2 regions of the Anaerobacillus sp. ABR4_321 genome follow, and region 2 is predicted to be linked to the other one. Evidence: riboswitches for the same ligand, from Rfam matches in the RefSeq annotation. Region 2 holds a riboswitch; the other holds the start of a gene.

Region 1 (7,484 bases), 610 kb from region 2:
CCGTAATAACCTGTAGATTTATGATAGTCGAAATATCCTTTGGCTGACAGTACATCCTGTAACTCGACGACGTCGCCGTGTTTTTCACCGTAAGAAAGTGTTTGATCTCCTAGAGCAGCTTCTGATACTACCGGGCTAGCAAACATCATTCCAGCCAGTGCTGTAGATGTAACAACGTTCCTTACAATGTTTTTACGAGTTACCATGTACACATTCCTCCTGAGAGATAAATAATTTTTCGGTGTTTCTTTTCTCTTGATCACCTATGTCCCATATAGTAACAGCCAAATATAACACAGCCATTTTAGTGTAGTAACAAGTCAGTTACATAAATATGACAGATTAATACAGTTTTTATAACCTTTGCACAATTAGGTAACATAGTACTATTTACAACGACAATATATTACAAACATGTCAGTTCCAAACTCTATCACCCTTGTTAATAGGTTCTTAATAGCGAAATGAATCTACTCAATGGTGGTGGAATTAACCTTGGGTGAATTTAGAACTAGTTAAATTTACCTTCAAATTTACAAACCTTTTAAAGAACTTTTGCAATAAAAAAAGAGGCAACTGCTAGAGCTGCCTTCTTATTTATTGAGTTACATTCACTTTGTTTTGGCTCTTCATACCACCGGAAATAATCATTTGTAAGGTTTCCCTATCCAAATGTAGTTCCTCTACGTTGCTCTCATGCAATAGCTTCTTCGTATTTGAATCATCGAAAGTCAATGTTTTCTCAAAGTACTTGTGAAAAACCTTCATAGGTTGATTCAACTTCATGTCCTGATCTGTTAGTTCTCCTTCATAATCTGTAGGCACTAATTCCACATTGTAAAAATCAAGCGCTGATTGAATCAAATCTAATACGAGCTGATTGGTTGGAGGCTGTGAATTAGTAATGTGATAGATTGTATCTGGCTTCGCGCTAGTAAGCCCAAGCGCTAACACATTTACGACATAATCGACAGGTACTAAATTTTGTGCTGCTTCCTGATTACAAAGGAACTTAATCTTTTCACTAGGCGTATCCTGCTTCCGATCTAATCTCTTCTTTAATAATTCAAGACTTCTAATCACGCCATAAAGAGCAAAGGTCGTTTCAGCTTCACCAGTTTTCGAGTCACCAATAATGATTGCTGGTCTAAAAATAGAGACATTGAAGACGTTATTATAATCAAACACAAGGTGCTCTGCGTGACACTTACTTTCTTCATAAGGATTTACGAACGTATTATCCTTAGGATGCAGCTCTTCACGTCCATGAAGTTGTGCGCCTAATGTGTAAGCTGTACTTACATGATAAAAATTCTTCACTTGAATATCTTTAGAAAACTCAAGTACGTTTCTCGTTCCTTCAACGTTAATCTCAAACGTCTTGTCTCTTTCACGATCATCGAATGAAAGATAAGCTGCGATGTGATAGACCGTATCGATTTTACCTTTTAATAGATCGATTGTTTCGAACGGAACGCCTAAGCGCTCGTCCCCTAAGTTTCCTTTTATAAAGAATAAGTTGTTTTGTAGATCTGCTGGCAATGCTTCGATTAACCGATCTGCCTTACGTTCATTGCGGATCAATGCATAGACGCTGTGGCCTTCACTCAATAACTTCAAGGTAAGCTGTTTTCCAAGAAAACCAGTCGCCCCTGTTAAGAGTATATTCATATTGTTCACCTCATTAAAACGTTCTCATCAATAGCGGTTATTTATCTCTGTACCGTTCGTAGTTTAGCATATATACGTCTATAAAACATCAATAACGAGAGGAAACTCTCTTTATTGCCAGTGCTAATGATTGGAAGAAATTCTCGCATACCGACAAGTTTAGTAGTTTAGCATAGCGGGAACCTTCTTGATTGTACAGTAAAAGGAGGATTTCTAGTGGCTAACACATATACGAAACAATACATTAATGGAGAATGGGTTACGGGAACGAGTGACAAAACTGTAACAAATTATAATCCATTTACTCAGGAGGAACTGTTCACACTCCAATCTGCATCAGAAGAAGACCTCGATCAAGCATATAAGACTGCAAAAGAAGCTCAACGAAAATGGGCTAAAACGACACCAGGTCAGAGACAGCAGATTCTTGATAAAGTGGCTGCCCTTATGACGGAACGTAAAGAAGAGATCATCGACTGGCTAGTAAAAGAATCCGGTAGTACAAAGATCAAAGCAAACGTGGAATGGGCTGCAGCTACCCGTGTCGTAAAAGAATCCGCTTCTTTTCCTTATAGAATGAAAGGACAAATCGCACCTTCTGATACGCCAGGTAAAGAGAACCGTATTTATAAGAGCGCGAAAGGAGTGATCGGTATAATCGGACCGTGGAACTTCCCACTTCATCTTTCCATGCGTTCAGTCGCTCCAGCACTCGCCACAGGTAATGCTGTAGTCCTTAAACCGGCTTCAGAAACACCCGTTACAGCAGGCTTCTTAATCGCAGAGCTTTTTGAAGAAGCCGGCCTACCGAAAGGGGTTCTTAACGTTGTTGCTGGGCGTGGATCAGAAATCGGGGATGCTTTTGTTACTCATCCGATTCCAAAGTTGATCTCTTTCACAGGGTCAACTGAAGTTGGAAAACATATCGGTGAACTCGCAGGGAAGCACATTAAGGAAACAGCATTAGAGCTTGGAGGCAACAATGTCTTTATCGTGCTAGATGATGCTGAGATCGATCAAGCTGCAGAAGCAGCAGCATTCGGTAAATTCCTCCATCAGGGTCAGATCTGTATGGCGATCAACCGGATCCTTGTTCATGAAACTGTTCATGATGAATTCGTTGAAGCGTTCAAAGAAAAAGTAGCTTCTCTTCAATCAGGTGACCCAGCAGATGCGAATACAGCTGTTGGACCTCTTATTAATAAGGAAGCAATTGAACGTATCCAAGAATCTCTTGATGCTTCGCTTGAACAAGGTGCTGAGAAGATTCTTGGCGGTGAAGTGGAAGGCAACGTGATGCAACCTGTCATTCTAACGAACGTCACGAACGATATGCCAATCGCAAAAAATGAAATCTTCGGTGCTGTAGCTCCAATCATTTCATTCAGCACGGAAGAAGAAGCGATTGAACTTGCAAATGGCTCTCCATATGGCCTTAGTGGTTCCGTTCACTCTCGCGACTTGAATCGCGGGGTTCAGGTGGCTCAGCAAATCGAAACGGGTATGGTTCACATCAATGACCAGCCTGTGAATGACGAAGCGCACATGGCATTCGGCGGTGAAAAGGAATCTGGACTCGGTCGATTTGGCGGAGAATGGGCGTTAGATAAGTTTACAACGGTGAAATGGATCTCTGTTCAACAAGAGCGCCGTGAGTATCCGTTTTTTAAATAACTATGAAAGCCCTCGAGTAGATTCGAGGGCTTCATTTCTATAGACGTTCACACTTTTACTTGTTCTCTTTCCAACAACCTCTCCTTTTCCTTCACAAGCGGTATAACTTCCCTCCCAAACCGCTCAAGATCTTCCTCATAATGAAAGTGTGCTGTTAAGATCACTTCGATACCTACCTTCTTTAATTCTATAATCCGATCAGCCACTTGTTCAGGTGTACCGATCAAGCCAGTTTTAAAGCCATCATTATATTGAACGAGATCTTCGATACTAGAGTTTGCCCACATTCCCTCCTTATCTCTAGTTGACTGGCCAGCTTCTTTCACCGACTGTCTAAATCCTTCAACTGCCTCTTCATCCTTATAGCCGACAATGTCACGGAGAAGTTGGTGTGCTTCTTCCTCTGTATCTCTCACGATTACAAATCCGTGTGCAGCGAATTTCACGGTGCGTCCTTCTTCTTTAGCTAACGTACTCACTTCATCAATTTGTTTCCTGAACCCATCGAGCGTATTTCCGTTCATAAAATAATAGTCCGATACTCTCGCAGCCATTTGTTTTGCAGCGGTCGAGTTTCCACCCTGGAAGATTGGGAGTTTTCCTTCTTGGACTGGTTTTGGTTTTAATGGGGCTTCATTTATCCTGTAAAAATCACCTTTAAACGATGCTGTTTCTTCAGTCCATAAGTTACGGAGAACCTGGATGAACTCCTCTGACCGGCGGTACCGTTCATCATGTTCGAGCCACGGCTCTCCATATTTCGTGAACTCCTGCTTGAACCAGCCGCTAACAACATTCACTGCGGCTCTTCCATTACTAATTTGATCTAGTGTCGCAAGCATCTTTGCATAAACACCAGGATGCCATAAGCCGGGATGAACTGCTGATATTAATTTTATTTTAGAAGTTGAAGCTGCTAATGCTGAAGCTAGTGTAATGGCTTCAAGTTGATTTTCTGCTCCATAACTAGCAATAAACCTTGTTTGTAACAATGCAAAGTCGTAGCCCGATTCTTCTGCAATTCTTGCATATCGTTTATTTGCCTCAAAGCTCCAATCCGTTTTCTGCGGAAGTTTTGAAACGACAAGCCCACCGCTAACATTAGGTACCCAATAAGCAAATTCTAAGTTTTTAGCCATCTTAACCGTCTCCTTTCATAAGTAGACGGACATTCCCAGAACATGGTACATTAAGTAATGATCTGGTGTGTCCGTATATGCCATACGCGCTCAGATCGTCTCGAGAAGAAGTGTTGCCGCACTTCTTCTCATTTTTTGTCTTATGAATGCAATAAAAAACCCCCTCTGCTTTCGCGAAGCAAGAAGGGGTGAGAGCGATCACGAAAATGAACTTCTCTGCACGTCCTTCTCATCTTCGGAAATAATCCTCTGAAATTGGCACCGTACGCATAGCGTCGGTTGCCGAGACATCGTAGGGTCAGTCCCTCCGCCTCTCTTGATAAGAAGTCTAGATTAAATTGTTATGGCTTATAATAAGTGGCTACTTCTTAATTGTCAAGAAAATTCACTAACTTTTCTAACAATTATTCTTCAGAAGCCGTTTCTTCTGTTACTAATTTTAGAGGAACTGGAATGGTATCTTCCACGTCATTCCCTTGAAGAACATCCATTGCAGCTTGTACAGCAAGGGATCCAATCTTCTCAGGCTGCTGTGCCACTGTAGCTGATAACTTTCCGTCTTTGATGCTATTGATCGCATCTTCATTTCCATCAAAACCTACAACAAGCACATCTCTTCCAGAACTTTGAATCGCCTGGTATGCTCCTAGCGCCATTTCATCATTGTGAGCAAATACAGCTTCGATACCAGGATTTCCTTGTAGCAAGTTTTCCATCGTGTTTAGACCTTCTGTTCGATCAAAGTTAGCCGTTTGCTTAGCTACAACGTCTAACTTCTCATCGGCAATGTTGTGAAAACCTGCGCCACGTTCACGAGTGGCAGACGCACCTGGAACGCCTTCTAACTCAGCCACTTTAGCGCCTTCACCAAGCTGCTCCACCAAGAACTTTCCTGCCATCTCGCCACCTTTTTCGTTGTCTGAACTGACGAGTGTTGCAACCTCGCCTTCTTCAGCAGAGCGATCAAGCGTGACTACTGGTATGCCTAAACTGTTTGCAGATTGCACAGCCGTTGAGATTGCAGATGAATCTGTTGGATTGATTAACAAGGCATCGACACCTTGCTGGATCAAATCTTGCACATCGTTGATTTGTTTTGCTGCATCGTTTTGAGCATCAACGACGACGACTTCCATCCCCTGCGCTTTTGCTTCAGCTTCAACGCCGTTTTTCATCGAGACGAAGAACGGGTTATTCAATGTAGAGACCGATAATCCTAACTTAATATCCTCAAGATCTGTTTTCTTATCAGGCTTCGCCCATTCCGGCGGTTGCAGTGAGCACGCTCCTAGTAAAAGAAGTGACAAGCTGAGCAGTAGTGGTAATATCTTCTTCATTGTAACCCTCCTAAGCTGCTTTCTTTCGATCGATTAATACTGCGATGATGATGACGACACCTTTGACGACCATTTGGAAGAAAGATGAAACGCCAAGCAAGTTTAAGCCATTATTCAATGTACCGATAATCAGTGCGCCGATCAGCGTGCCGACAATTAAGCCTCGACCACCTGATAAGCTTGTCCCACCTAGTACGACCGCCGCGATCGCATCTAGTTCGTATGATGTACCTGCAGTTGGCTGTGCAGAGTTTAGGCGTGACGTGAGGATCGCTCCTGCAAGTGCAGATAGTAGCCCAGCAAGAGAATACACCATAATTTTGATGCGAGATACTTTAATACCAGATATGAGTGCTGCTTTCTCATTCCCACCGATCGCATATGTTTTACGACCAAACGGGGTTTTATGAAGAATAACCCATAGAACCGCAAACGACAAAAGCATCGTTATTGCAGGCACTGGAATTCCGAGGAAATACCCTCTTCCAAACAGTTGAAACGCGTAGCTGTCCCCAAGTCCTGTGATTGGATTTCCATCCGTGTAGACGAGCGTTAAACCACGAAACATCGTCATCGTAGCAAGTGTTGCAATAAACGGAGCCATTTTCCCTTTTGTAATTAAAAGACCGTTCACCATTCCCATTACGGCTCCAAGTAGACATCCTATTAGAATTGCGAGAATGGGATCTATTCCAGAGACCATCATACCTGCCATCAAAGCACTAGACAGTGCAAGGATCGATCCGACGGATAAATCAATGCCTCCCGTTAAGATGACAAACGTCATACCATAGGCGATAAGAGCATTGATTGCCACCTGTCTAAGCAGGTTCAGTAAGTTTAGCGGTTCAAGAAAGCTAGGGTTGATTATTGAAACGGTTGCTACAAGTACGAGCAAGCCGACTAGTGGTCCGAGCTTTTGCATGAGATTTCCAACGTGGTTATTAGTAAGTTTACTCATTTACGTGACCTCCTGTTGCCAGTGTCATTATTTTTTCCTGCGATGCTTCTTCTTTTGATACTTCTCCTGCAATCGTCCCTTCGTGCACGACTAGGATACGATCACTCATCCCCATCACTTCAGGAAGTTCGGATGAGACCATCACGATCGCAACTCCCCTGTCAGTCAACTCATTCATCAGCTGGTAGATTTCGCGCTTCGCCCCAACGTCTACCCCTCTCGTTGGTTCATCTAAGATCAGTACTTTTGGTCCGATGCCGATCCACTTTGCGATAACGACCTTCTGCTGGTTTCCTCCTGATAAATTGCCAACGCTCGTCTCTGCTGATTCTGTCTTGATTGTCAATCGCTTGATCAACAGATCAACAAAGTCTTTTTCACTTTTTTCATTAATGATTCCGTTCTTCGTGAAACTAAAAAGACTTGAAAGTGCGATGTTATCTTTTATAGAAAAATCGAGTATGAGTCCTTCTTCTTTTCGATCTTCCGTAATCAATCCCAGTCCTAAATTTACGGCTTGCTCAGGACTTTTTACGGTGACCGGTTGACCGTTCACAAATATTTCTCCTTGATACTTTCCATCGAGTCCAAAGATCGTTCGTACGATCTCCGTTCGTCCTGCTCCCATCAAGCCTGATACCCCAACGATTTCACCTGACTGAACTTTAAAGCTCACGTCTTCGAATACTCCTTTACGAGTAA
Region 2 (7,484 bases):
AAGCGCTGCAGCGAAGCCGCATCCTCATTGTTGATAATAAGGAACTCGTATTTGCTGGTTACGAAGAAACAGGCTGGCAAGCGATTCATACGAGCTCTCGTCCCCTAGTGACGTTCTTTACTGAGTTCTTCTATCATGATGTAGCTTTGACTGAAATCACTCGCAAATTCGGAGCATTAATGATGGAGGATGAGGATATTAAAAACGTCCTGTTAAAATTACGATACTGAGGAAATGAAAAAAAAGCATGCCGCACCAGGCATGCTTTTCTCTCCTTCATCACTCTATGCTTTTACTTCTAGTGTCTTCTCTATTTCTTCTCTTAAAATAGCCATTCCCTCTGGACTCAATATGATGTTTCCATTGCCAAAGTACTTATTCTCATTTAAGACTTCTCCAGTAATCATACACGCCATCTCCGGTTGGTACTTTTTTAAAACAATTCGATCTTCACTCGTAAAGATCTCCATTGGGTCTTTCACCTGGATATCAAGTGTGCGGCGCAGTTCTTTTGGAATGACGATACGGCCCAGTTCATCAATTTTTCTAACGACACCTGTGCTCTTCATGCTTATCACTCCTTCTTTTTAGCGAACGAAAACGTTCTTTATTTAATTTTAATAGTTTACTTGTCTACTAGCAAGCAAAAATGCTAATTTTTTTATAATTTTCCAAAATTATTCTAATTGCTTCTAACTATTGATACCCGCTTAGATCAAAAAAAACCGCCCGGTTAAACCGGACGGAAAAAAGGGGGAATTTTTAAGCTAGTTTAAAGTTACCCCCTTATAATCAAAACTAAACCACTTTTTTAAAATTAATTTTTCCCCATTGAAAACCCCTCAAACAAGCGCCCTCCATATGGTACCATCTGATCATCTACGAACTTGATCACATCGCCCTTTCTTCCGATTTTGAAATAATTATCAAAAACCTCTTCAAATTCACTAGCTAGCTCACTATCAAATTGTTTGAGCGCTCTCATAATCCATTTCGAAGAACCTGTCCAGTGGTTATTCATTCTAAGGATAAACTCATGCAGCTGCTCTAAGAGTGCTAGAGCGCAGCACAATTCTTCTCCCCTCTCTGTTGCACCAATAAAATCTTCTAGCACATCTGTCAAAAAATATCGCTTCAAACGAATTGTATCTTCATCCCAACTTTTAGGCCCCGCCTCTAAAATTCGCTTCGCTTCTTCTTTTAATTCTTTACAGCTTCCTTCATCAATCAGAATGATTCCTTCTGCAACCATTCGAGGCATCGAAGGTTTACCACGCTCACAGTCGCTATTATAAAAGGATTGATAGGTATTAAAATTATGTACGTATAATTCTACCGGCCACTTTTTGTAATATAAGTTTTCCCTGTAAGAATTCGTAACCGATGGATCGAAAACAACAAGATCAAGATCTGACGTTTTCGTACCTTCTCCTCTAACAATACTTCCAGCTAAAAGTGCTACATTACAGTGAGGAAAGTGACTCTTTACAAGTTCCTTCGCATCACGTTTGGCAAGCTCTAATCGTTTCATGGTCTTCCCCTCGGCTTTTTATTTTATTTTACATTGAGAAGACGAAGAATCATACCTTCCACATTGATTAACATTTTGATACACTCTTATAGTACAAGATGAAGAAGAGTTGAATACACGTTTGGTCGTAAGCACAGACTTACTATACAAATGTTATTAACAGGAGGCACTATGCTAACTTTTGAAGAAAAGCTACACATTATAGAATCTACTTTCCCTGAATTAACGCGTAAAGATGTATCGATGGGAAGAGTTAACTTTCATTTTGAAGAAAGTGTTATGGATAAAAAGAACGTCGTCTATCATCTGCACCCGAATGGGAACGGATTTGTCTATGGCGAGCTACTTGAAGAGTACCCAGTAGACGATAGAGGAATGGTGAACATTCGTGACTTCTCAAGTAATGATCTTCGAAAAATAATCGGAGAAGCGATTCACTCTCTTTCTGTTTTGCCAGGAGAAGATATTGAAGAAGAAATCTGGATGAACGAAGAAGATCAAACGCTGCACCTCGCGTATGAGCCTGAGCTAGAGCTTTGGAATGTGTATGCCGGTGACATGCTTGATGGCACTTTCCCTTCTTATAACGAAGCGATCCAGTACCTTGATGAAGAAGGCTTCATCCGTCAATAAAAATACCCCCAGCAACCTTTTGTTGCTGGGGGTATTTTCTATCTGAAGCGATTCAGATAAAATAACATTAACGATAGTATAACAAGAAGGAATGAGTGTTCTAGCGTATGAGCGTTTTTCTCTTGAATTAGCAGGGATTGCAGGTTGATGTGAAGAAGCGAATGTTAATCGTACTTTTGCTCTTCGGTGTTTTAACCATACTTGTTCACAGGCTTGATTTGTTGTCAATTTTGTTTTAGAAAACAGGATTACATAGAGGCTTTTGTCTCGAATCAACACAAATCTTTTATTCTCCACAATGCGCCCCCTTAAATTACCAATCGGGGCGAATAATGTAAGTTGATAAGATAAAATGTTATAATATTCTTACTACTACATCCACCTTATTCTCAACACCCGTATCAATAAGAGATCAAAGATTAAGCTCAAAATCGATTCAGGGGGTATTAGATGAGAAAAATACAACAAACGACAATTAATTCTGTTGTAAAATACGGACAAACAAAACTACCAAAGTCCGCCAATACAGAATGTCCAGAGTGCGGAAACACCGCTTCTTTTCATTTGAAATTCGATTACCAGATCAACCAAACGGTCTTTTCAACCTTTTCAAGATGTTCGGTATGTAAAGAATCCATACTCTTTGTATTGATTAAAACGTCTACAAGCGATCAAGGTGAAGAAGTAGAGCTCTTTGTTCACCAAACTTCTTTCACTAGAGAACCTCTTGGCAGATTGGTTGGCACTGCGAGGCTGCCAGATGACCTCGAGCGGGTCTATCGTTCAGCAGTTAACGTACATAATATGAAAGACTGGACTGCTACTGCCGTTATGGCAAACCGCGTTTTAGAGAGCATCACTAGAAGCTTTTTAGCTGAAAATGAACTTTCTCAACCTCTATCAAAACAGCTCGAAAGCCTGGCCAAACAAGTTGATCTTGAAGAGCCAATCGTACGACTCGGGCAGCTGTTAGGAAAAGGAAGTAACCTCCACAACCTTTTATGCCTTGAAAATTCTGCAAGTGAAGAAACAGCTAATTTAATTATTGATTTATTGGACTCATTGATTGAATTTCTTTATATATTGCCTCAAAAAATTGTAAACCTACAAAAGCAGATCGAAGAATAAACAAAACCAGGCCGTCATTTTGACAGGCCTGGTTGTTTCGTTATTCTACTGCTTCTTCTTTTCGAAATGAAGGATAATTGATGGTAATTGCCACAATACCAGCGACCGCTGTAAGAATTGGATAGATTGAATATGGTATGAGTGCTAAAGGCGAGATCGAAGCTAGTCCAGCCGCTGCTAACAACTGTGCGCCGTATGGCAGCATGCCCTGAACACTTCCAGAAAATATATCAAGAATACTTGCGGACTTTCGAGCATCAACTTGATACTCTTCTGATATGTTCTTCGCGAGTGGTCCACCCATTATGATTGATATCGTGTTATTTGCCGTTGATAAGTCTAAAACCGTAGCGAGCCCAGCGATACCAAACTCTGCCCCTCTTCTCGATCTCACTCGATGAAGAATTTTATCGAGAACGTACTGAACGCCTCCATTATATCGGATAACCTCGATCATCCCACCAATAATCAATGCGATCATGGCGAGATCTTCCATCCCTTTAATGCCATCCGTTACCGTAGAAACGAGCCCACTTAAACCAAACGTCCCGTTAAATAAGCCCACAGCACCTGCGAACAATGTCCCACTAACGAGTACGATCAGTACATTCACGCCTGCAATCGCTGCGATCAATACGCCAAGGTATGGGAGTACTGTGATAAAATCAAATGATTTACCTCCACTTACTGTCGCGCTTTCCCCTACCGTTAAGAATCCATATATAATGGCAGTAATAATTGCAGCCGGTAAAACGATGAAAAAGTTCACTTTGAACTTATCTTTCATTTTCGTGTTTTGCGTCCGAACCGCTGCAATCGTCGTATCCGAAATCATCGAGAGGTTATCTCCAAACATCGCTCCTCCGATGACCGCTGACAATGTCAAAGCTACAGGAATCCCTGATTGCTCTGCAATTCCAATTCCAATCGGAGCCAATGCTACGATCGTTCCCATCGACGTCCCCATCGATATCGAAATAAAGCATCCGATTAAAAATAAACCAACAACGAGAAGGCTTGCTGGTAATATCGAGATGCCGAGATTAACAATCGAATCTACTGCACCTATCTTCTTGGCTGTTTCAGCGAATGCTCCCGCTAATAAAAAAACAAGAATCATTAAGATGATATTGGAGTTCCCTGCTCCTCTACAAAACACCTCGACCTTTGTCATGAAGCTTTCTTTCCTATTCATCGCAAGTGCAACGCCTGCAGCGATCAGTGAAGCAAGCACAACAGGCATGCTATAAAAATCTTTTGTTACAACTGCCGTTCCAATAAAAAGTAAAATAAATATACCGAGTGGAAGCAGCGCAAAGCCGTTCCCTTTTATGTCTTTGTCCATGATGTTTCTCCTTGTTCGTAAAGTTTGTAGCAATCAAAAAAGCCCACTTCAAGAGAAGAGGGCTTTCACTCTTATCTCTCAAGATCTCTCTTGCTGGAAGCAGCACCTTTCTGACATATCAGAGGTTGCTGAAGCTTCTCAGGGCCAGTTCCCTCCACTTCTCTTGATAAGAACTATTCGATTTAGTGTTATGAAGTTTATCACGCATTATTCTTTTTCGTCAAGAAAAAAGTCGAATCGTGTCGCTCTTCGACTTATGCCTGAATAAATTTCTGAATGTCTCTTAAAATCGAACGAGGCTGCTCTTCCGGAAGAAGATGACCCGTCTTTTCGTATACGATCAGCTCTGAATTCGGCAGATCTTCTGCCAACCGTTTTCCAATTTGAAGCGGTACAACTCGATCATGCTCCCCCCATATCAGTAAACTCGGCGTATGAATTCTTCTCAATTCTTCTTGTGATAAATCCCCTTCACGATCTCGAATCATTCGTACGAGAGAACGGAAAATCCCTTCATGAAAGAAAGGCTGAACATACCCATCCACCATCTCTTCATCGATTAAATTCGGATCGTAAACGCAGTTCACCAAATTCCCTTTTGCTCCTTTTCGCGAAAGCCAGCGCTTTAAATACATTGAGAAAAAGGGCAAATAAGAGGAATACACTAAACTCTGCCTCGCTTTTTCAAGGTAGCCTGAACTACTGAGCAAAATGTTTTTCTTAACTAGGTCTTCATCGATACTTGCGGCTCTTAATGCCACTTGCCCTCCCATCGAATGACCGATCATAACGGTTTCGTCAATACTTAGCCGCTCGAGTAGTTCGATCACGACTTCCGCAAAGTTTTGATAAGAATGAACAAACCGACTCGATTTTTCACTTCTTCCAAACGGCGGGAGATCAACGGCTACAATCGTGTAATGCTTTGAAAGCAAGGGAATCAACCGTCGATAACTAAAAGTCGAAGATAAAAACCCATGCAGTAATGTTAGTACAGGACGGTCGGACGTCACTTCGTTCTCATGATATTCATAGTGAATATCGATTCCTTTTATGTTTTCCTTATAATGTTTGAGACTCTCTACAGATAGCATCTGACAGTTCACTCCGTATACTAGTTTGTACGTATTTTACCCCTTTTCGCCGAGGAAAAACGTCTTCAGTTGTGGGGAGTGTTACCATCTTAGTCGCCTTCACCGATATGCACGAGGCTTGCAAACGGAATGTTCTGCCTCTTCTCATCTAGGTCAACAATTCGCAATTCTTTATTGAGCTGGTCGATATAATGAACATATCCTGTCAACACATTCTTCGTACCGTTCTTGAAGTAGTGAAATGTAAGCGGCTGGTGAAAGGCCATCGCTTCGCAAATGGTGTCGTTCATCTCCTCCATCTTCTGCTCATCAAGCTCAGGCTGTTCTCTTCTCCGATCTTCTTCTTTCCATTCTCTTAACTCTTTAACATGCTCTGGTAACATCATCGATGTCCATTTGATATTTCCTCGGTCACGAATCATCTTATCAACCCCTTTCTATGCTTTGTGACCTCCGACAAGCTTACTTCGATGCAATGCTGTACCGGCTTTCGTATAGGAAACAGCGCGAAGCAGAGAATCGGATCCGTATTTCTCCCGTATCGAATCCATTACGTATCCAAGGTCTCGTTGCTTCGGCCGTTTCATATTGAAAAGGTCGAGCTGCACTTCCTCGTCATCACAAATATTTGAAAGAGCGATTGAAATTTTCCGAACCGTTTGCCCTCTATAAAATTCCTGAAAAAGCTGCAAGCACACGTTATAGATTTCAAGTGTGATGGAAGTGGGGCTATCGATGCTTTTCGACCTGTGAAAACCACCGCCTCCTTCGTCTTTACTATAGCCGATCCCGAGGCTGATCGTACGCCCCGCTTTCCCGGCTCTCCTCGCACGCCTCGCTACTTCTTCACTCATTTCCAAAATAACGTGTTTGATTTCTTTTTGTTCGTGATAATCCCGCAGTAGAATCTGACTTTTACCAAAGCTAATCTGTCCCTGCATAATCGGAGCTCCAATGTCGGAAAGGTCTACTCCCCATGCATGGTGATAGAGCTGATTACCCATCACTCCGAATTTTTGTTCAAGAAGATGTAGCGGGTATTTTGCGAGCTGCTCAACATTCATAATTCCCATCCGATTTAAAGTGTGCTCGAGACGCGGACCGATCCCCCACATCTTACTTAGAGGCGAAATGGACCAGAGCTTCTCAGGAATATCCTCATACGTCCATTCAGCAACGCCATACTTCTTGGCCTCTAAATCCAGACAAAGCTTCGCCATCAGCATATTAGGACCTATACCGATCGCACATGGTAAACCGAACGTTTCACTGATTTCTTTCCTGATTTTATTAGCCGTCTCAAAGCGTCCTCCCCAAAGACGCTCAGTCCCGTCGATTTGAAGAAAAGATTCATCCACGCTGTACGTATGGATACACTCTTTTGGAACATACCGATGAAATAACCTTGTGATCTCCATCGATTGCTTCAAATAGGATGACATTCTTGCATTCACGATATGAATACGGGGATCATCAGGAATTTCAAAAAGCCTGTTTCCTGTTCGGATATTAAAATCTTCTTTTAGTGCAGGCGAGGCCGCTAAAACAACACTACCCTGACGCTCCGTATCTCCCACGACAGCAAGATGACACGTTAAGGGATCGAGCCCCATCTCGACCGCAGAACAGCTCGCATAAAAACTTTTCATATCAACACACAAAATGGTTTTCTTTTTTAACGTTGAATAATCCACCTTCACCACTCCTTTCAAATAATCGAAAATAAGAACACTAGTTCTGTATATCTATACCC

What was found. Region 2 has a riboswitch for S-adenosylmethionine ahead of ACXADT_RS11405 (Na+/H+ antiporter NhaC family protein). Riboswitches for the same ligand answer to the same signal wherever they lie in the genome.
Region 1: it holds a riboswitch for S-adenosylmethionine, as region 2 does, so the genes downstream of both, sfnG (dimethylsulfone monooxygenase SfnG) here and ACXADT_RS11405 (Na+/H+ antiporter NhaC family protein) in region 2, are expected to answer to the same signal.

Annotation. Positions count from the first base shown of each region.
Region 1 is NZ_JBSWTK010000001.1:1,595,216-1,602,699, reverse strand. It holds gene ACXADT_RS08270 (peptidoglycan-binding protein) at 1-206, opposite strand, end outside; gene ACXADT_RS08265 (SDR family NAD(P)-dependent oxidoreductase) at 598-1,671, opposite strand; gene ACXADT_RS08260 (aldehyde dehydrogenase family protein) at 1,888-3,345, shown strand; gene sfnG (dimethylsulfone monooxygenase SfnG) at 3,393-4,484, opposite strand; SAM riboswitch class I at 4,711-4,810, opposite strand; gene rbsB (ribose ABC transporter substrate-binding protein RbsB) at 4,889-5,821, opposite strand; gene rbsC (ribose ABC transporter permease RbsC) at 5,832-6,782, opposite strand; gene ACXADT_RS08240 (sugar ABC transporter ATP-binding protein) at 6,775-7,484, opposite strand, start outside.
Region 2 is NZ_JBSWTK010000001.1:2,206,027-2,213,510, reverse strand. It holds gene ACXADT_RS11430 (TrmB family transcriptional regulator) at 1-230, shown strand, start outside; gene ACXADT_RS11425 (AbrB/MazE/SpoVT family DNA-binding domain-containing protein) at 285-569, opposite strand; gene ACXADT_RS11420 (nucleotidyltransferase domain-containing protein) at 818-1,531, opposite strand; gene ACXADT_RS11415 (hypothetical protein) at 1,703-2,164, shown strand; gene ACXADT_RS11410 (hypothetical protein) at 2,615-3,292, shown strand; gene ACXADT_RS11405 (Na+/H+ antiporter NhaC family protein) at 3,333-4,637, opposite strand; SAM riboswitch class I at 4,706-4,810, opposite strand; gene ACXADT_RS11400 (alpha/beta fold hydrolase) at 4,892-5,731, opposite strand; gene ACXADT_RS11395 (YolD-like family protein) at 5,821-6,153, opposite strand; gene ACXADT_RS11390 (Y-family DNA polymerase) at 6,169-7,380, opposite strand.